Regions from separate parts of the Micromonospora sp. CNZ303 genome, predicted to be linked through region 1. Evidence: riboswitches for the same ligand, from Rfam matches in the RefSeq annotation. Region 1 holds a riboswitch; each other region holds the start of a gene.
The links. A riboswitch is a leader RNA that binds a small molecule or an ion and turns the genes downstream of it on or off. The one in region 1 is predicted to bind cyclic di-AMP.

Region 2: linked by a shared signal. The riboswitch ahead of EV374_RS04545 (VldE C-terminal domain-containing protein) and the one ahead of EV374_RS18990 (VldE C-terminal domain-containing protein) in region 1 are both predicted to bind cyclic di-AMP.
Region 3: linked by a shared signal. The riboswitch ahead of EV374_RS13820 (C40 family peptidase) and the one ahead of EV374_RS18990 (VldE C-terminal domain-containing protein) in region 1 are both predicted to bind cyclic di-AMP.
Region 4: linked by a shared signal. The riboswitch ahead of EV374_RS15100 (C39 family peptidase) and the one ahead of EV374_RS18990 (VldE C-terminal domain-containing protein) in region 1 are both predicted to bind cyclic di-AMP.

The regions. Positions count from the first base shown of each region.
Region 1 is NZ_SLVT01000011.1:154,078-159,262, reverse strand. It holds gene EV374_RS19000 (AAA family ATPase) at 1-1,391, shown strand, start outside; gene EV374_RS18995 (cation diffusion facilitator family transporter) at 1,468-2,385, shown strand; cyclic di-AMP (ydaO/yuaA leader) riboswitch at 2,539-2,670, shown strand; gene EV374_RS18990 (VldE C-terminal domain-containing protein) at 2,684-3,769, shown strand; gene EV374_RS18985 (SRPBCC family protein) at 3,859-4,326, opposite strand; gene EV374_RS18980 (PfkB family carbohydrate kinase) at 4,505-5,185, shown strand, end outside.
Region 2 is NZ_SLVT01000002.1:267,183-272,367, forward strand. It holds gene EV374_RS04530 (DUF305 domain-containing protein) at 132-758, opposite strand; gene EV374_RS04535 (hypothetical protein) at 840-1,442, opposite strand; gene EV374_RS04540 (YibE/F family protein) at 1,811-3,160, shown strand; cyclic di-AMP (ydaO/yuaA leader) riboswitch at 3,327-3,458, shown strand; gene EV374_RS04545 (VldE C-terminal domain-containing protein) at 3,462-4,478, shown strand; gene EV374_RS04550 (carbonic anhydrase) at 4,575-5,185, opposite strand, start outside.
Region 3 is NZ_SLVT01000007.1:143,223-148,407, reverse strand. It holds gene EV374_RS13825 (peptidoglycan recognition protein family protein) at 1-1,467, opposite strand, end outside; cyclic di-AMP (ydaO/yuaA leader) riboswitch at 1,707-1,840, shown strand; gene EV374_RS13820 (C40 family peptidase) at 1,853-2,893, shown strand; gene dcd (dCTP deaminase) at 2,949-3,527, opposite strand; gene EV374_RS13810 (pyridoxamine 5'-phosphate oxidase family protein) at 3,606-4,157, shown strand; gene EV374_RS13805 (zinc metalloprotease) at 4,297-5,185, opposite strand, start outside.
Region 4 is NZ_SLVT01000008.1:117,394-122,578, forward strand. It holds gene EV374_RS15095 (acyltransferase family protein) at 170-1,408, shown strand; cyclic di-AMP (ydaO/yuaA leader) riboswitch at 1,729-1,869, shown strand; gene EV374_RS15100 (C39 family peptidase) at 2,099-2,944, shown strand; gene EV374_RS15105 (alpha/beta fold hydrolase) at 3,050-3,793, shown strand; gene EV374_RS15110 (CDP-glycerol glycerophosphotransferase family protein) at 3,854-5,185, opposite strand, start outside.

The sequences.
Region 1 (5,185 bases):
TCGAGTACATCGCCTCGGTGCTGCCCTCGCTCGGCGAGGACACCGCCACCCTGCACTCGCTGGGCACGCTCTTCGCGGGCCTGACCGCCACCCGCACCGATCCGCCGGCGGTGGCGGCGGTGAAGGGCTCGCTGCGGATGCGGCGGGTGCTGGAGCGGGCGGCCCGGGACGCGGTGCCGGGCGGCCCGACCGAGCTGCGCCTGCTCTACCGGGGCGAGCTGCTCCGGCTGGAGCGCCGCGAGCTGGACGGCATCCGGGACCGGGCGATGTCCCGGGGCGCCCGCCGCAACGAGGTGCGCCGGGCCGGCTTCGACGGGGTCTTCGCGGCGCTGTGGGCGCAGGCCCGCAGGTTGGGCGTGGGGCGGCTGCCCGAGCAGCGCGCGTTCGAGGACGAGATCGCCGAGCGGCCGGAGTTCCGGGAGTTCCTGAAGGCGTGGTGGCCCCGGCTGCACCCCCGGCACGTGCTGGGCTGGCTGGCCCGTCCGGACCGGCTGCACCGCTACGCCGAGGGGATCCTCTCCCGCGCCGAGATCCGGCTGCTGGCCGACGCGTACCGCAGCCTCGATGCCGCCGGGTTGACGATCGCCGACATCGCGCTGCTCGACGAGCTGGACGCGCTGCTCGGCAAGCCGATGAAGCCCGCCCGGGCGAAGCGGGACCCGTTCCAGCTGGCCGGCGGGGTCCGCGAGCTGAGCACCTTCGCCGACCGGCAGCGCGCCGCCCGCGAGGCGGCGCGGGAACGCCCGGACGACTACCGGGAGTACGCGCACGTCGTCGTCGACGAGTCGCAGGACGTCTCGCCGATGCAGTGGCGCATGATCGGCCGGCGGGGCCGGCTGGCCTCGTGGACGGTGGTGGGCGACCCGGCGCAGACGGCGTGGACGGGGGATCCCGAGGAGCTGACCCGGGCCCGGGACCAGGCGCTGGGCCGGCGCAAGCGGCACCACTTCACCCTCACCACGAACTACCGCAACTCGGCGGAGATCTTCGCGGTGGCGGCGGCCGAGATCCGCCGGCTGCACCCGGACCTGCCGCTGCCCCGGGCGGTGCGCTCCACCGGCGTCGACCCGGTCGCGCTGGTGGTGCCGCCGGCGGAGCTGGAGGCCGCGGTGGTGGCGGCGGCCGGCGCGCTGCTCGCCGACGTGGAGGGCACGGTCGGGGTGATCACGCCGGTGCCGCGCCGCGACGAGGTGGCCGGCTGGCTGGGCGGGCTCGGCACGCCACGTTTGCAGGTGGTGACCAGCCTGGAGGCCAAGGGCATGGAGTACGACGGGGTCGTCCTCGTCGCCCCGGGCGAGATCCGGGCCGACCCGGGGTCGGGGGTGCGGACGCTCTACGTGGCGCTGTCCCGGGCCACCCAGCGGCTGACCACCGTCGACCCGATCGGCTGAGCCGCCGTTACTTGCATACATAGCGATGTGAGCATAGATTGAACGCGAATTCGGACGCCTGACGGAGGGTGGGCGCGTGGGCGCAGGTCATGACCACCATCACGGGTCGGTGGCGAATGCCGCGCACCGCCACCGGGGCCGGCTCTGGGCGGCGTTCGGGCTGCTCGCCGGCCTCATGGTGGTGGAGGCGGTGGCGGCCTTCCGCACGGGCTCGCTGGCCCTGCTGAGCGACGCCGGGCACATGTTCACCGACGTGCTCGGCATCGGCATGGCGCTCGCGGCGATCGCCGCCACCCGGCGGGCGGGCGCCGACCCGCAGCGCACCTTCGGCCTCTACCGGCTGGAGGTGCTGGCCGCACTGGCCAACGCCATGCTGCTCTCCGGCGTCGCGGTCTACGTCGTGATCGAGGCGGTACGCCGCTTCGGCGACCCGCCGGAGGTGCTGGCCGGCCCGATGCTGGTGGTCGCCGTGCTCGGCCTGCTCGCCAACATCGGCGCCTTCGCGCTGCTGCGCTCCGGGGCGAAGGAGAGCATCAACGTCCACGGCGCGTACCTGGAGGTGCTCGGCGACCTGCTGGGGTCACTCGGCGTGATCGGGGCCGCGCTGCTGATCGCCACCACCGACTGGTGGTGGGCGGACCCACTGGTGGCGGTCGCGATCGGGGTGTTCATCCTGCCGCGCACCTGGCGGCTCGGGCGGGCCGCGCTGCGCATCCTGGTGCAGGCCGCGCCGGAGCACCTCCAGGTGACCGCGGTGCACGACCGGCTGGCCGCCGTGCCCGGCGTCGCCGAGGTGCACGACCTGCACGTCTGGACGCTGACCTCCGGGATGGAGGTGGCCTCGGCCCACCTGACCATGGCACCCGGCGCGGAGGTCGGCGCGGTGCTGGGCGCCGCCAGGGCCGCGCTGCACGACGACTTCCACATCGAGCACGCCACGTTGCAGATCGAGCCCGGAGCGTCGCGCGGGGCCTGCGGGTCGGTTGAGTGGTAATGAGGACAACCTTAAATCTGGGAGAGTATTGTGCGCTTATGCCGGATTTGACTGTTAGTGGACGTACACCCTGCGTCACCTGCGCTGCATCAGTCACACCGGCACCGGTAGGCTCGGCTTCGGCCTCCGCCAGGCGGCACCCTCCGGTGCCGGCGGTGGCCGCCGCCTAATCGCCCGGCGGGGCGAACCGGGGAACCATGTTCGTGGGGTGCATCCGCGTCAGCGGTAGGGATCTTCCGTCCCGAACCCGTCAGCTAACCCGGTCGGCGGCTGACGGAAGGACACGTGTATGCCAGTGATGGCACCTGTACGACGACGTGCCGCCCGGACGGCGGCCCTGATCGCCACGATGCTCGCCCTCGGCGCCGCGGGGGCCCCGGTCACCGCCGCCCCGGCGGCGGCCGCCACCCGGGCCGGCCTGCTCGCCGCGGCCCCCGGCCAGGACGAGGAGGGCGGCACCCCCGCCCTGCGGGCCCAGTTGGAGGCCGCCAGCAAGGGCTACCTCGACGCCAAGCGCGCCCTGGACACGTCGGCCAAGCGGCAGCAGCAGCTCGCCGCGCAGCTCAAGACCACCGAGGTCGAGATGGCCGCGCACACCGCCAAGGTCGGCGAGATCGCGGGGGCGGCCTACCGCACCGGCCGGCTCAGCGTGGCGTCCGCCCTGCTCAACAGCAGCTCGCCGGACGGCTTCATGGACCGTGCCGCCGCCCTCGACGCGGTGGCCGCCAAGGAGGACCGGGCCCTGCGCGAACTCCAGGAGACCCGGGACCAGGCCACCCGCACCAAGCTCGCCCTGGACGGCGAGATCCGGGAGCAGCGCAAGCAGGTCACCGTGATGGCCAAGCGCAAGGAGCAGGCCGAGCGGGCGCTGACGGTCGCCAACCGCGAGCAGCAGCAACAGCGGCAGCAGTCAACGGGGGCGGGCGCCTCGCCGGGCGGCACCTCCAGCAAGACGGCGAAGGCGGCCCCGCGCAACTCCGACGGCTCCTGGCCGCGCGAGTCGTGCAGCGTCAACGACCCCACCCCCGCCAACGGCTGCATCACCCCGCGCACCCTGCACGCGCTCAACCAGGCCAAGGCGGCGGGCTTCACCCGCTACGTCTCCTGCTACCGCCCCGGCGGCTCGGGCGAACACCCGAAGGGCCGGGCCTGCGACTTCGCGGCCCAGAAGGGCGGCTTCGGCGGCGACGCCACCGGCGGCGACCGGACGTACGGCAACAACCTGTCGGCGTACTTCGTGCGCAACGCCGACCGGCTCGCCGTGCTCTACGTGATCTGGTACAGGCAGATCTGGCTGCCCAGCAGCGGCTGGAAGTCGTACAGCGGGGCCAACGGCGACCCGTCCAGCGACCACACCAACCACGTGCACCTGTCGGTCTACTGACGCCCGCGCCCCCGGTGCCCCGCCCGTCGCGGGTCACCGGGGCGCGACGGCGTCCGTCGCCTCCGGCCGCTGCGGGCCCGTCCCGCCGGTCAGTCCCCCGGTGCCCCGGGCGGGCTCGTGTCGAGGGCCGCGGCGAGGCGGGCGGCCAGCCCGAGGTGGGCGGCGCGGGCCTGGCGGAACGCGTAGCCGAAGAGCGGCGCGGGCGCGGCCAGGGTGATCTCGACCTCGATGCGCACCACGCCGTCGGGCTCCGCCCGCAGGCGGGTGTGGTTGCGCACCGTGGTGGCGGGCCACTGCCGGGCCACGGTGACGATCTCGTCGGCATCGTCGACGAGGACGTCGGCCCGGTAGGTGATCGGCAGGCGCACCGGCCCGGCGGCCAGTCGATCGGTGATGTCGTAGCTGGCCCGCGCGCCAGGACGGGGCGGCACCCGGCGGACCCGCACGATCAGCGGGTGCAGGTCCTCCTGCCGGCCGGGGTCGGCGAGCAGGGCTGCGGCCTCCGCGAGGGAGCAGCGCGCCTGGACGGTGTAGCTGAAGGAACTTCGCCTGAGCACGCCGTCTCCCCAGCGTCGGTGGTCGCCCGATCGTCGCGCATGCCGGGCGCCCTGGCAACGCCGCGCCGATCCCGCCCGGAGTCCGGACGTCCGGCCGCCGACCACACTACGGTCAGCTGATGGATGGTCACGGTACGTGTCGACCGGCGGAGGATGGGCGCATGAACGGGTACGACGGATGAGCGGGCACGTGATGGTCTTCGCGCCCACGCCCCGGCTGACGGTGACCGTCGACCAGCCCAGCGAGGCGCCGGAGCTGCACCTGCACCCCGGCGGGCAGGGCGTCTGGCAGGCCCGGATGGTGATGTCGCTCGGCGTCGACGTGGTGCTCTGCGCCGCCCTCGGCGGCGAGATCGGTCAGGTGCTGGAGCCGCTGCTGGTCAGCGAGGGGGTGCACCTGAAGGTGGTGGTCCGCGACTCCGGCAGCGGCGGGTACGTGCACGATCGGCGCGAGGGCTCCCGGCAGGAGATCGTGGACGTGCCCGGCCAGCCGCTCAGCCGGCACGAGCTGGACGAGCTCTACAACCTGGCGCTCGGCGAGGGGCTGCGCGCCTCGGTCAGCGTGCTGAGCGGGCCGAACGAGCCGTCGCTGGTCCCGGCCGACCTCTACCGGCGGTTCGCCGCCGACCTGGGGGCCAACGGCAGCCGGGTGGTGGTCGACCTCTGCGGCGAGCACCTGGACGCCGTGCTGGACAGCGGCGTCTTCTTCCTCAAGGTCAGCCACGAGGAGCTGATCGCCGACGGCCGCGCCGACGGCGACGACGAGGAGCAGCTCACCCGGGCCCTGTACGACCTGCACGCCGGGGGCGCGGAGAACGTGGTGGTGAGCCGGGCCGACAAGCCCGCCCTCGCCCTCGTC
Region 2 (5,185 bases), on a different contig from region 1:
CGTCCGTCGGCGCACCGGTTCCTCGCGCCGGGCCCCTCCCGGCCGGATCCGGTGGCGGCACCCCGGCGCCCCCGGGGCGGTACGGCCACGGCGCCCCGGCGCCCCCGGTCGGGGACGCCGGGGCGGGCGGCTCAGAACCGGCCGAGGATCTTGCGCATCGTGTCGATCTCCGCCTGCTGGTTGCTGACGATCTGCTGGGCCAACGCCTTGGCCTCCGCGTTCACGCCCCGGGCCAGCTCGTCGCGGGCCATGGTGATCGCGCCCTCGTGGTGGGCGATCATCATGGTCAGGAACTGCCGGTCGAACTCCCGGCCGGTGGCAGCCGCCAGCTTCGCCATGTCGGCGTCGGACATCATGCCGGGCATGCCGTGGTCCATGTGCGGCATGCCGCCCGGCGACGGCACCGGCCGTCCCCAGGCCGCCAACCAACCGCTCATCGTGGCGATCTCGGGTCCCTGGGCGGCCTTGATCTCCGTGGCGAGCCGCTTGACCTCCGGATCCGCCGCCCGCGTCGGCGCCAGTTCGGCCATCTCCATCGCCTGCTGGTGGTGCGGAATCATCATCTGGGCGAACATCACGTCCGCATCGCCGAACGCGGCCGCACCGGTGGCGGTGGCGGCCGGCGCGCCGGTGCCGGGGGTGCCGTGCCCCGCCCCCGGCGACGAGTGGTCGTCGCCACCGCAGGCGACGAGGGCGAGGGCGGTGGTGACGGCGACGCCGGCCAGGGCGGCACGGCGCGCCAGGGTACGAGTGGTCATGGTGGAACCTTTCGGTGTCGGAACGTACGCGGCATGACGGGAACGCGGAACGGCGTGCAACCGCACCGCGTCGAACGCGTCCTACCTGCGCAGCACCGAGACCGTGGCGAGCCGCAGACCGACCGGCCGGGGCGGCGGGGCCCGGGGCGGTGGGAAGGCGCCGACCGGACCGCCCCCGATCGGGCCGACGGCGGGTACGCGGACCGACAGCAGCACCGCCAGCAGCAGCGCGGCCGTGAACGCGCCCAGCACCGCCAGGCACACGCCCCACCCGGGCAGCCCTCCCCCCGTGCGGCCGCCGGCGGGCAGGAGGTCCTCGGAGGCGCAGCCCCCGGGACAGCCCACGACGGTCTGGAGGGCCGGCCCGGCGGCGTGCGGGGCGTCGACGTCCCGCGGGGGCGGCACGAGCGCGAGAGCGGCATGCGGGGCGGACACCACAGCGGCGTGCCTGGCGGAGACGACGGGCACCCGGGCGGCGTGCCGTGCCGGCGCGGGAGCGGCGTCCGGAACGGGCGCGGCGGCGGCGTGCGGGCCGGGCGCGGCGGCGGCGTGCGCCGATGGGTTCGCGGGATGGCCCGTCTGGTGCGAGTCGTGGCCGATCGTGTGCATCGCGGCCAGCCCGAGCAGCGTGCCGACGAGCAGCAGGAGCCGCCCGCCCCGCGCCGCCGTCACCGTCGTCCGCACGTCCCTCACGCTAGCGCGTCGGACCGTGCCGCACGGGCACCACCCACGGCCGGGCGCGCGCAGGTCCCGCGCGTGGGCGTGCCGGGCGGGCGTGGCGAAGGTCCGTGCCGCGACACCACCCGCACGATCTGCGCCCCGATGCCGGGGTGGCTACCATTCGGCCGGTGGCCCTCCGGACTCCGCACCACCCGCGCCGCGCCCTCCGCCGGGCGACGGCGCCGACCGCCCGTCGCCGGACGGGAGCCGACGGCCACGGCACGTGACCACAGCGCCACGTGGAGGCGGTTCCCGCCCCCGCACCCGTGGCGACGCTGAACCGACCGGCCCGCCGGCCCGTACCCCGCCCTGGACTCGTTGGGAGACACACGTTGGGCGCCGATCACACCCGTCCCGCTCCGTCCGCCCCGCCCGGGGTGCGGCGGATCCTCGTCGCGACGGTGGTGCCCCTCTTCGTCGCCACGCTGATCGCCGCCCTGGTGCTGTGGCCGTGGGACGCGCCCGATCCGGCGACCGGCACCGACGCGCCCCGGTACCACGGCACGGTGACGCGGGTGGTGACGGAGCCGTGCCCGCCCGCCCCGGAGGCCCCGGAGGGGAGCCCCGACGCGCCGCAGGGCCCCTGCGGCACGGTCACCGTACGGGTGCAGGACGGCCCTGACGCCGGCCAGCAGGTGGAGACGCCGGTGCCCGCGGGCCCCGGCGCGCCGACCGTCGCCGTGGACGACGAGATCATCCTGGTCGAGCTCACCGACCCCGCCGATCCCACGGCCAGCACCTACAACATCTCCGAGCACCAGCGCGGCAAGCCGCTGGTCTGGCTGGTGGCCCTCTTCGCGGCCGCCATCGTCGCCTTCGGGCGGTGGCGCGGGCTGGCCGCGCTGGGCGGCCTGGCGGCGAGCTTCGCCATCCTGCTGACATTCGTGCTGCCGGGCATCAGCGCCGGGAACCCGCCCCTGCTGGTCGCGGTCGTCGGCGCCGCTCTGATCATGTTCGTGGTGCTCTACCTGACCCACGGCGTGACGGCGCAGACCTCGGTCGCCGTGCTCGGCACGCTGGGCAGCCTGGTGCTGACCGGGGTCCTCGGCACGATCGCCACCGCCGCGACCCACCTGACCGGGTTCGGCTCCGAGGACGCCACCACCCTGTCGATGTACCAGGCCGACGTCGACCTGCACGGGCTGCTGCTGGCCGGCATCATCATCGGCTCCCTCGGCGTGCTGGACGACGTCACGGTGACCCAGGCCGCCACGGTCACCGAGCTGGCGCACGCCAACCCCGGGCTGTCCCGGACGCAGCTCTACCGGGCGGCGACCCGGGTCGGCCGGGCGCACATCGCCTCGACGGTGAACACCATCGTGCTGGCGTACGCGGGCGCCTCCCTGCCGGTGCTGCTCCTGCTGACCGCCGACTCGCGGGCGGTGACCCAACTCCTCACCAGCGAGTTCCTCGCCCAGGAGATCGTCCGCAGCGCGGTCGCCACCCTGGGCCTGATCGCCGCCGTGCCGCTGACCACCGCGCTGGCGGCCCTGGTGACCACGGCCGGCCGCCGCGGCGGGGACGCCACCGACCGCGCCGCCACCGCGCCCGCGCCGACGCCCCGGCCGGCGGCCGACCGGTCCGAGGCGTTGGAGGCCCTCAGCGGGCCGCGTGGGGACACGCCGTCCGCCGCTCCCGCCGGGTGGCCCGACGGGAGCAGAAGTACGGACACCGCATGGTGACGCTCCTCAGCGTGACCGAACAGGACGTTCGTCCTGATAAACGCGTCACTGGTCACCGTCCGCCATTACGAAATAACGCATTTAGTCGGCTTAGGGACGTAGATCCCCGGGAGCGTTCTCGGGTAACCTCGCTGCCGGTCACCGCCGAAGGCGCGCAGCGGCGCCTGCGGTGCCGCCGCCCAATCGCCGCGAGGCGAACCGGGGACCCAGGTACGTGGGGTGAATCCGCGACAGCGGTAGGGGCCACTTCCGCCCCGAACCCGTCAGCTAACCCGGTCGGCGGTCGACGGAAGGGAAAACTGTGACGGCACCCCTACGCCGCTGGTTGACGCCCGTGGTGGCCGTACTCGCCGCCCTGGCGGTCTTCGCCGGGCCTCTCCCGGCGGCGGCCGCGCCCACCCCGCCCAAGCCCTCCGGGCACGGGGACGACGAGCCCAAGCTGCTCGACGACCTCATCGAGGCCCGGAACAGGTCCTACGTGCAGGCCAAGGCGAAGCTGGCCAATTCGAAGAAGCGCCAGCTCGAACTGGCGCTGGAGGTCTCCCGGGCGCAGGCCGAACTGAACGCGCTGGCCCCCCAGGTCAGCCAGATCGCCGCCCAGTCCTACCGCACCGGGCGGATCGGCGCGGTGTCCATGCTGCTGGACACCGCCAGCCCCGACTCGTTCGTCAAGCGCGCCGCCGCCCTCGACGAGCTCAACCTGGTCAACTCCAAGAAGCTCGCCGAGGTGAACGCGGTCAAGGACCGCGCCGAGCAGGCCAAGCTGGCGCTCGACACCGAGGTCCGCGAACAGCAGAAGCTGACGAACGAGATGGCGCGCGGCAAGCGGGAGGCGGAGAAGGCGCTCGCGCTGGTCGGCGGCAGAGGACTGACCAGTGGCAAGGTGGTCGCCACCTCGCCGGTGGCGAGAATCGCGCCGGGGCGGACGGCCGACGGCGACTGGACCCCGCTGTCAGCCACCGAGGACGACCCCACCACCTCCGGCCGCATCACCGCGCGCACCCTACACATGTACAAGGAGGTCAAGCGGGCCGGCTTCAACCGGTTCGTCGGCTGTTACCGCCCCGGCGGGCCGTACGAGCATCCGAAGGGCCGGGCCTGCGACTGGTCGCTGCAGAGGAGCGGCTTCTCCCCCTGGCACAACGACGACACCTACATGTACGGCAACAACCTGACCGCGTTCCTGGTCCGCAACGCCGACCGGCTCGGCATCTACTACGTGATCTGGAATCGGCAGATCTGGTTCCCGGCGACCGGCTGGAGTTCCTACAGCGGCCCGTCGAACCACACCGACCACGTCCACGTGTCACTGCTCTAGCCGGGACCACACGTACACAGAGGGCCGCCCCGCCGGACGCGGGAGCGGCCCTCTGTCGTCGTGCGGGCCCGCCACGACGGTGACGGGCGAACGGAGTCAGGCGAGCGCGGCGCTGGCCGCCGCCTCCGGCGCGTCGGCCGTACGGGCGGGCACCTCGGCCACCGTCCGCACCTCGCCGGCGGTCAGCCGGTACGACATGCCGACCACCCCGCAGCGGCCGGCGGCCACCTCCGCGGCGAGGACGGCGGAGCGGCCCAGCATCGCCTCGACGGTGTGCGCGATGTGGATGTCGACGATGCCGTCGATGTCGTGCACGCCCTCGGCGGCGGCCCGGCGCAGGCTGGGCACCACGGCGTCCACCACCGCGCACAGGTGCCCGACCGGCGGGGTGCCGGTGGCGTCCGCCGCACGCGCCGCCTGGACGGCCCCGCAGGAGTCGTGACCGAGCACCACCACCAGCGGCGTGCCCAGGACCGTGACGGCGTACTCCACGCTGCCCAGCACCTCGGGACCGATGGTGTGACCGGCGGTGCGGACCACGAAGAGGTCACCGAGCCCGCGGTCGAAGATGATCTCGGCGGCGAGCCGGGAGTCGGAGCAACCGACGATCACCGCGAAGGGGTGCTGCCCGTCGGCGACTGCGGCGCGGTGCCCGGCGTCCTGGTTGGGGTGGCGCGGGGCGCCGGTCACGAACCGCCGGTTGCCGG
Region 3 (5,185 bases), on a different contig from region 1:
CAGCGCGGAGGAGCCGCGCAGCGGACAGGGGGCCGTCGCCGGGGGCGGGTTCGGCACGCCCGGAGGCTGCCGGTTGCAGCCGGTGAACGGCGGCTGGTTGGTGGCGAAGTCCGGGTCGATGGTGACCAGCCCCGTGCGGTGCGTGCCGGTCGACTTGAACGGCGCCTTGAGCAGGTCGAAGTAGTGCGACCAGTTCCAGTACGGTCCCGGGTCCCAGTGCATGCCGCGCACGTTCGCGGCGACGGTGCCGGGGACGTTGTCGTGCCCGATGATGTGGTTGCGGTCCAGCGGGATGTTGTGCGCCCGCGCCAGGTGGCGGACCAGCTTGGCGGAGGTGCGGTACATCGCCTCGGTGTACCAGGTGCCGTGCCCGGCGAAGCCCTCGTGTTCGAGGCCGATGGACTTGGCGTTCACGTACCAGTTGCCGGCGTGCCAGCCGACGTTCTTGGTCTTGATGTGCTGGGCGATGTGCCCGTCCACCGAGCGCAGGGTGTAGTGCCAACCCACCCGCTTCGGGTCCTTGACCAGGTTGACGCTGGGGCCGAAGTAGCCCTCGGTGTCGTGGATGACGATGTACTCGATCTTCTGCTGGGTGGGACGGTTGCCCAGGTCGTGGTTGCCGTAGTCGCCCAGGGTGGGGCCGTAGTTCTCGTACGGCGCCGGGATCCACTCGCAGGAGATGTCGCTCGGGCACTCCAGCCCGTCCGGCCGGGCGAGCTTGCGCAGGTTCAGCCGGTCCAGCCAGGAGCGGTTCGGCTGCACCGCCCGGCCGGCCAGCGTGACCCGCTGCCCGTCGTCGGTCACCCGGCTGTCGCCCGTGGCGATGGTGGCGTACACCTCGTTGGCGAAGGCCGCCGCGGCGTCGGCGCTGTCCGCGCCGGAGTACCGGGCCACCGCGCCGTACCAGGCCGCCGGGTCGGTGTCGGCGCCGACCGGGGCGCCGATCTCCTTCTGGTACGCGGCCAGCAGCGCCGCGCCACCCCGGATGTTCGCCGTGACGTCCGTCCGCAGCGACTCCTCGCTGGCGCCGGTCAGCTCGGCGGCGGCGTCGACGGTCCGCAGCGCGGCCTCGGCGGGAGGCGACGCGGCCGGCGTCTCGTGGGCCTCGGCCAGGGACGGGCGGGACTCGTCGCCGCGCGGGTCCTCGGTGCCCTCGTCGTGGTGCGTGCCGCCGGCGAGGGCGGTGACGTGCTCGGCGTCGGTGAGGTGCATCGGTCCGTAGCCGCCGCTGGTGCTCGGCGTGCCGGCGTTGGTGTCCCAGCGGGACTGCAGGTAGGAGACCCCGAGCAGGACGCTCTCCGGTACGCCGTACTCGGCGGCCGCGGCGGCGTACTGCTGCTGCCGGTCGTTCACCGGCTCTGCCGCGGCGGCGGACCCGGCGGCGGTGAGCGGCGTCGTCGCCATGGCGGCGGCCACGGCGGCGGCCAGCAGGACGCGTCTGCTCCTCGATGTCGCTGACAGGTGCATCAGACCCCCAGTTCGGACGGGCAAAGGTGGGGTCACCTTCGCCCCGCCCGCCGCCTCTGGTCAATACCTTTCCGTTAGACACTTCAAAAGGAAGAAAATCTTCGTCGCCCGGGTTGCGGATCCGCCCGGCTCCCGATGGGTACGGAGTGTCACCGCCCGTAGGGTTGCGGATCGATAACGGTCGTCTCTACTCTGGTCATTCGTCGGCCGGTGACACTCCGTCCAACCAGGGCGGTGACGGTCCGACACCGCCGAGTCGCTCCCGAGCGAGCCGGGGACCCAGGTTCCCCGGGGTGAATCCGCAGTCCTGCGGTAGGGCGCCCCTTCCCGCCCGAACCCGTCAGCTAACCCGGTAGGCGGTACGGAAGAAGGAGTACTGAGCCCGGTGGCACACCATGCCCCGCGGCCACCGTCGGCCCGGTCGGCCCTCGCCGACCCGATGACGGCTGCGCCGCGCCCACGCTGGTACCGCTGCACCACCGCCCTCGCCGCCCTCGCCGCGTTCGCCGTCGTCCTGACCGGCGGCGCCACGGCGGCCCACGCCGAACCGACGGTCGCCGAGATCGAGCGGCAGATCGACGAGGACTGGAACAAGCTCGAACCGATCATCGAACGGCACAACGCCACCCGCCAGGACCTGACCGCCAGGCGGAAGCAGGCCGACGCGCTCGCCGCGCAGATCGGGCCGCTGGAGAAGCAGGTCGACCAGGCGATGGAGAAGGTGGGCGCGCTGGCGGCCCGCGCCTACAAGGGCGAGAACGTCTCCGCCGTCAACGCCCTGCTGGGCAGCCGCTCACCGAGCGAGATGATCGGGCAGCTCGAACTGCTCGACCAGTTCGCCCAGCACCAGCAGCAGGACGTGCGGCAGGTCGCCGAGCTGCGCGACCGGCTGGCCGCCAAAAAGGCGCCCCTGGACGAGATGGTCGTCCAGCTCAGCCGCACCGAGGCCCAGCTCGCGGCGAAGAAGAAGCAGATCAACGCCGAGATCGACCGGTTGCAGAAGCTGCGGCTGCGGGTCTACGGCAACGGCGGCGGCGGGCCGCTGCGTCCCGCCCCCTGTCCGGCCGGCTATCCCGGCGGCCCGGCCGGCACCGCCGTGAAGTTCGCCTGCGCGCAGATTGGCAAGCCCTACGTCTGGGGCGCCGAGGGGCCGAACTCGTACGACTGCTCCGGCCTGATGCTCGCCGCCTGGGCGAAGGCGGGGGTGTCGCTGCCGCACAACGCCGCGCAGCAGCGCCGGGCCACCGCGTCCGTCAGCCGGGGCGAGCTGCGCCCGGGTGACCTCGTCTTCTACTACAGCGACCTGCACCACGTCGGCATGTACGTCGGCGGGGGCTGGGTGGTGCACGCCTCCCGCGCCGGGGTGCCGATCAAGATGAAGAAGGTCGACGACGGCCCGATCCACAGTTACGGCCGCCCCGGCTGAGGCGCGCGGAGGGCCCCTGCCCGGCGGGGGCCCTCCGCGCGCCCACGGGGTCGGGTCAGCGCGTCGGCCAGGTGCGCCAGTGCTGCCAGGAGCGGCTCGGGGTCGGGCCGCGCTGCCCCTGGTAGCGCGAGCCGTAGACGGCCGAGCCGTACGGGTGCTGCGCCGGCGACGAGAGCCGGAAGATGCAGAGCTGGCCGATCTTCATGCCCGGCCAGAGGGTGATCGGCAGGTTGGCCACGTTGGACAGTTCGAGGGTCACGTGACCGGAGAAGCCCGGATCGATGAAGCCCGCCGTGGAGTGGGTGAGCAGGCCCAGTCGGCCCAGTGAGCTCTTCCCCTCCAGGCGGCCGGCGAGCTGGTCGCCGAGCGTGATCACCTCAAGCGTCGAGGCGAGCACGAACTCGCCCGGATGCAGCACGTACGGCTCGCCGTCGGGCACCTCGACCATCGACGTGAGGTCGTCCTGCTGCTGCGCGGGGTCGATGTGGGTGTAGAGGTGGTTGTTGAAGACCCGGAAGAGCTTGTCCAGGCGTACGTCGATGCTGGACGGTTGCACCAGCGCGGGCTCGAACGGCTCCAGCGCGAGCGTTCCCGCCTCGATCTCGGAGGCCAGGTCGCGATCGGAGAGCAGCATCCGCACACCTTAGCGACCGGCACGCGTGACCTGCGTGTCGGAGTGCATCTTCGTACAATTGTTCGATAGAATGCCGGCATGGCTTCCTGGTCCGAATTCGCCGCCGACGAGCCCCGCCTCGCCGACGGGATCCGCCTCCTCATGCAGCAGTACGGGCCGGGCTTCGGCTACCTGGCCACCGTCCGCGCCGACGGCGGTCCCCGGGTGCACCCGGTCTCCCCGGTGATCACCGACGAGGGGCTCTTCTGCTTTGTCGTCGACTCGCCCAAGCGGCGCGACCTGGAGCGCGACGGCCGCTACGCGCTGCATTCGTTCCCGCCGGAGGAGAGCGACGACGAAGCCTACGTCGCCGGCCACGCCCGGCCGGTGACCGACCCGGCCCGGGTGGCCCGGCTGGCCCGCAGCCACCGGGCCGCGCCGCAGGTCGACTGGCGGGTCTTCGAGTTCACGGTCGACGTGGCGATGCTGGCCCGCCGCGAGTCCGGCGTCGCGGGCGGCGCCAGCGAGTGGCACGGCCGGCCCGCCGTCCAGGTGTGGCTCGACCCCCGCGCGGCCGCCGCCGGCACCGCGCTGGTGCCCGAGACCCGGTCGGGGCGCGTCGGCGACCACGCCGCCCGCCCCGCCGCCTGAGACGCGGTGCGGCGCCCCGGGCCGTCCCCCTCCGGGGCGCCGCACCGTGCCACCGCCCGACCCCCGCGTGCCCGGCCGCACAGACGCCGGTGCCGGCCCCGTCGAGCGAGGCCGGCACCGGTGCAGTCGTACGGCGGAACTACGCCGCGCGGTACGCGTTCCAGGCGGTCAGCATGCGGCTGGCCTGCCCGGCGGTGAACTGGTACATGCAGGAGTCGTAGCTGTAGTCCATGAAGTTGGTGATCGGGTCGACGCCCGGGGCGGTGCAGGTGTCCCGCCCGGTCGGGCAGCCGGAGGCCGGCGACGCCTCGGCCGCGGTGTCGCTGACGCTGTCGCCCGAGCCGGAGCAGCCGCCCTGGAAGGTGTGGTAGAGGTTCAGCCAGTGGCCGACCTCGTGGGTGCCCGTGTCGCCCTGGTTGTAGTTGGTGGCGGTGCCGCCCGGCAGCGACTCACTCAGCACGACGACGCCGTCCATGCTGCTGAGCTTCCGGGTCGGGAAGGTCGCCCAGCCGAGCAGGCTGTCGCTCAGCTCGCCCAGGTAGATGTTGAGGGTGTTCTTGCCACCCGTACGCAGCGAGGTCTTCATCGACCGCTCCGCCGAGGAGCCCTGCACGATCGGGTACCAGGACGGGTTCGTCACCCGGTTGATCTTCTGGAGTTGGAAGCTGAAGGCGGTGGACGCGCCGCCGGTCGCCCCGCTGAACGACTGGTTCAGCACGTTGATCTGCGAGTTGACCATCGAGTCGGGGATGTTGCCGCCGGCCCGGGTGCTGTTCTCCTGGATCACGTGCACCACCACCGGGATGGTGACGGCGGCGGCCATCGTGGAGGCGCCGGCGCCGGTACGGAACCGGGCCCGCTCGCGCAGCGCGGCGGCCATGTCGGCCTCGCGCTCGCGGGTCTCCGCGAGGGTCAGCTCGTTCGGCTCGTGCTTGGCGCCGCTGCCCGGCTTGACGCGGGCGTCCGAGTGGACGTCGGCCGGCTCGACGCAGACCTCGGTCGGGGCGGCGGAGAAGGCCGAAGCAGCC
Region 4 (5,185 bases), on a different contig from region 1:
GAACAGTCGCTTCCGGACGGGACGGAAAGATCAGCAGGAGCGGCGGGTATGGTGCCCGGCGGGCGGTGCCGACCGGAGCCGCCACGGGGCGTCCTCCCGGGACGCCCGGCGACGGGGTCGAGGAGGAGACGTACGTGCTGGTGACCCTGCCGATCGTCGGGATGCCGGCATGAACGCCGCCGCGACCGTCGCGCCGGCCGCCCGGCCCGCGTCCCCGGCCAGCCGCCTGCCGTCGCTGACCGGGCTGCGCTGGGTCGCCGCCCTGCTCGTCTTCGGGTTCCACGTCGCGACGATGGGCATCATCGCCGAGCCCGGCCAGAAGGCCGTCGTGGACTGGGCCTTCGCGCTCGGGCTGTCGGGCGTGCAGTTCTTCTTCATCCTCAGCGGCTTCGTGCTGGTCTGGTCGGCCCGACCCACCGACACCCGTCGGGCGTTCTGGCGGCGCCGGGTGGCCAAGATCTGGCCGAGCCACGTGGTGCTGTGGGTGGCGGCCCTGGCGGTCGCGGCCTGGTTCGCCGACCCCGTGGACCGGTTCGTCGCGGTGGAGAACCTGTTCCTCCTCCAGGCGTGGGACCCGCGGCCGGGCCACTTCTACAGCATCAACACGGTCAGCTGGTCGCTGTCCTGCGAGTTCTTCTTCTACCTCTGCCTGCCGTTGGCGCTGCCGCTGATCCGCCGGGCCCGGCCGTGGGCCCTGTGGGCGGTCGTGGTCGCGGTGCCGCTGCTCATCCTGGCGCTCTGGCCGGCCCAGGCGCTGGTGCCCGAGGAGAGCCGCTGGTGGTTCACCCAGGTCTTCCCGCCGGTGCGGTCGCTGGAGTTCTGGATGGGCGTGGCCGCCGCCGAGCTGATGCGGCGTGGCCGATGGCGCGGGCCGGGCCTGCCGCTGGCCAGCCTGGTCTTCGTGGCGACCTGGGTGGTCGCCGCGCAGTGGGTCCGCGCCGAACTGTGGGCGGCGCTGCTCTCGGTGGCGTACATCCTGGTCATCGCCGCGGCGGCGGACGCGGACGTGCGCGGGCGGCGCTCACCGTGGCGGTCCCGGCCGATGGTCTGGCTGGGCGAGGTCTCCTTCGCCTTCTATCTGGTGCACGTCCTCGTGATGATCACCGTCCTGCGGCTCACCGGCGACTGGGGCGTCGGCTTCACCGGCTGGTGGGGGTTGGCGGTGGTGCTCGGCTTCCTGCTGGTCAACCTGGCCCTGGCCGGGCTGTTGCACCGTCTCGTCGAGACGCCGATGATGCGGCTGCTCACCCCGCGCAGGCCGGCCCGGACGCCGCGGGACGGGGACGGCGCCGGGAAGGGCCCCGGCGGCCCCGGGGCGGCGCCGGCGGACGGGGGCAGCGCCGTGCCGCGCCCCCGGGCCGCCGACCCGCAGGACGGCCACCGACCGACGTACGCCGACTCGCACTGAGCGCCCCGGCGGCCGGAGAGCCCGGGCGACGAAAATCCCGACCGTTTCGGTGACGCCGGTCACCACGTCGGCGAACCGGTCATCGGGCGCGGCCCGGTCGATTCCTGCCGGGGTTTCGGCGCCGATGTCGGCCACTTGTCCCGTTGTCGCCTCAAGGTGCGCGCAGAAGCGGTCGTCCCATTGAGTCGCGTCAGTGGCGAAGTGCCCGCAAAAATTGTTTCCGGATCAAGGTTTAGGCAGGTGGGACGGGGTTGGCAGGGCGCGGGCCGGCCAGTAATGTCGGCGCGTCCGGTGCGGTACCCGATCGCCAGAGGCGACGCCGCGCCGACCCGCCTAATCGTGAACGACGAACCGGGGACCCAGTGCTCGTTGGGGTGAATCCGTGGGCCGTGGGCCCGTGGTAGGGCGTTCTTCCCGCCCGAATCCGTCAGCTAACCCGGTCGGCGGTGTCGGAAGGAGTTCCATCTTCATGCCACACCCGTACACCCCTCGGTTGTGCCGCCGTCTCCACGGCGCCACGGTGACCGCGCTCGTCCGCCCGCAGGTCATGAGCTGACCCACCGGTCACCGTCCGTCGCCCGGCGTCCCGGGCGCATCCCCTGAGTGGTCCACCACCCGCCCGGACGCCCGTCCGCGCGGTCGGTCCGCCCTGCCCTCGGCGCGGACCGACGGCCGCTCACCCCTGAGCCCGTGGAGGAAACCGTGAAGCACCACCTCAAGCGACAGCTGCGTCGCCTCACGTCCGAGCGTCCGTACCAGCTGGCCGCCGCGTCCGCCGCGGCGCTCGTGCTGGCGTCGGGCACAGGCGCGCTGCTGGCCGGAGCCGACGAGGCCCCCGCCGCCGCGCAGGCCCCGGTGGCCGCCACCGAACTGCGGGACGACGCCGCGGCCTCGCGCAGCCAGGCCCGGGTCGCGCCCGCCCCGTCCAGCGCCGCCCCGGCCGCGTCCAGCGCCGCCCCGTCGGCCAGCGCGTCCAGCGCCGCCCCGGACCCGGATCTGACCCGCAAGCCGGCGCCGCCGAAGCCTCCGGCCGCCAAGAGCCTGGACTACGACTACCAGGCCCAGACCACCTTCTACAACTGTGGTCCGGCGGCCGTCCGGCACGCCCTCAGCGCCGCCGGCATCGCGCGCAGCCAGGACGCCCTCGGCGCCCAGCTGGGCACCGACCAGATGGGCACCGACTCGGCCCAGGACACCACCCGCGTGCTGAACGCGACGGTGAAGGGTGACCCGTACCGGACCCGGATGATCCCCGGTGGCGCCGCCACCCCGGCCCAGATGGACCGGCTCCAGGCCGATGTCGTCGCGGCCATCGCCGACGGGCGGGGCGTCGTGGTCAACGTCGCCGGCAGCGCCACGGACACCGACGGCGGCTGGCACTCCTTCCCCGGCGGCCACTACGTCGCGGTGGTCGGCTACCAGGACGAGGGGCGGCTGGTGAAGATCGCCGACTCGGCGAACCCGGCGACCGCGTCGTACTGGATCAGCACCATCGCCCTGGCGAACTGGGCCGCCACCCGCGGCTACTCCGCCTGAGCGACGTCCTCGGGCGTCGGCTCCCCACCCGGGGGGTCGGCGCCCGATGTCGTGTCCGGGTCACGGCCCTCGCCCGCGGCGTCCGACGGGTGGCACACTGCGCCCATGGTCGATGAGTCGGGTGACCGGGACGGCCGGCGGGTGCTCCTGCTCCTGCACGGCATGGGCGCGACCGGCGACGTGTGGCTGCCCTGGGCGCCGCTGCTGGAGCGCCGGTGGGCGGGGCGGTGGCTGGCGCCGGACCTCGCCGGCCACGGCTGGTCGCCGCCGCTGCCGGAGTACTCCTTCCCGGGGCTGGCCGCGCGGATCGCCGCGGGGCTCGCGGCGGGGGACCGGCTCGTCGTGCTGGGGCACTCCCTCGGCGGGGTGGTCGGGCTGGCGCTGGCCGCCCGGGGTGCCGGGCTGCCCGTCGACGCCGTCGTCGGGCTCGGCATCAAGGCCGTCTGGTCGCCGGCGGAGCTGGCCAAGGCGGGTGAGTTGGCGGCCCGGCCGGTGACCTGGTTCGCCAGCCGGGACGAGGCGGCCCGCCGCTACCTGCGGGTGGCCGGCCTGACCGGGCTCTTCGCCCCGGACCACCCCGTCGTGCAGGCGGGGCTGCGGCAGGTCGACGGCCGCTGGCGGCTGGCGATGGACGCGGCCGCGTTCGGCGTGGGCGCGCCGGACCTGCCCGCCCTGCTGGCGGCGACCGACGTGCCCGTGCTGCTGGCCCGCGGCGAGCACGACCCCATGGTCACCGACGCCCAGCTCACGGAGCTGGGGGTGCCGGTGGCGGTCCTGCCCGGCCTCGGGCACAACGCCCACGTCGAGGCCCCCGAGGCGGTCCTGGACCTCGTCGAGCCGTACCGCTGACGGCGCGCCGGCCGGCCCGGAGGTCCGCCGTCGCGACCGCTGTGCCTGGCTGCCGGGGCGTCAGGTGGCGGGGGAGAGGGTCGCCTCGTCCGGGTCGAGCGGCAGGCCGGTCGCGCCGCCCGTGCGCGGGGCGGGCGTCTTCCCGCGCTCGTCGAGCTGGCGCCGTGCGGCCTCCAGGAACGCCTCGGCGTACGACTCGGCGGGGAAGTCGCCCAGGTAGCGGCTCCGGGTGGCCCACCGCGCCGAGGCCAGCGGATCGGTGTCCAGCAGCGCGGTCAGCACCTCGTCCACGTTCGCCATGTCGCGCCGCAGCACGTAGCCCGACCCGGCGAGCGGGAACTGCTCGGGGAACCGGTCACCGGAGTCCACCATGTCGGTCACCGCGTACGGCTTGCCGGAGTAGAGGTAGTCGGAGATCACTCCGGACACGTCCGAGACCAGCGCGTCCGAGCGGTTCACGCACTCGGTCAGGGTCAGCTCCCGGCTGGCGGCGGCCCCGAACACGTGCTGCCGGCCGCTGCGGGCCCGGTCGGCGGCCAGCAGTTCGGTGAGCCGGCCCAGCTGCCGGGCGGAGGCCGGGTTCTGCGAGGTGTACGGGTGGGCCCGCAGGATCACCGTCGCGCCCCGGTCGAGCAGCCGGCGCAGCAGCGTCTCGGCCACCGGCAGGGAGCAGTAGTTCGCGTCCGCGTTGTGCCCGGTCCAGGTCGGTGTGTAGAGCACGGTCGGGTTGGCCCGCCCGCGCGCCGGCTCCGGGCGCACCTCGATCGACTCGACCTGCGGGCGGCCGACGACGACGAACTTCTCCGCCGGGATGTCCACCCCGGCGCGGGCGTACCGGTCGATGGCGGCCTGGCCGGCGACGAAGATCCGGTCGAAGATCGCCGAGACCGGGTTGGCGCTGGGGGCCTTGTCGCTGTCGCCATGGTGCAACTGGACGTGGGTCAGCTGGGTGAAGCGGATGCAGTGGCTGTTCTTCGCGCCATGGTTGACGTAGAACGCCACCCGCAGGCTCGGCACCAGCGCCTCGTCCATCGCCTTGGTGGTGGGGCAGTAGACGACGGGTGCGCTGGTGGCCGCGGCGACCAGGGGCAGCGACTCCGGCTCGCGCACCATCACCAGGAACGGCCGGCCGATCCGCTCCAGGTACGGCAGCCACATGGTGACCTGGTACTCCGAGCCGGGCGGCGCGGAGAAGTGGAGCAGGAACTCGGGCTGGTGCCGGCGCAGCGCGCGGGACACCGCCGAACCGCCGGCCCCCGGCCGGAACTTGCGCCGGGCGAGGTCCAGCCCGACCGCCGCGGCACCGGCGGCGACCAGGGCGACGGCCGCCAACGCGACACCGGCCGGCAGGCCCACGACGGCCGCCAGCGCCAGCAGGGCGAGCAGCCCCGC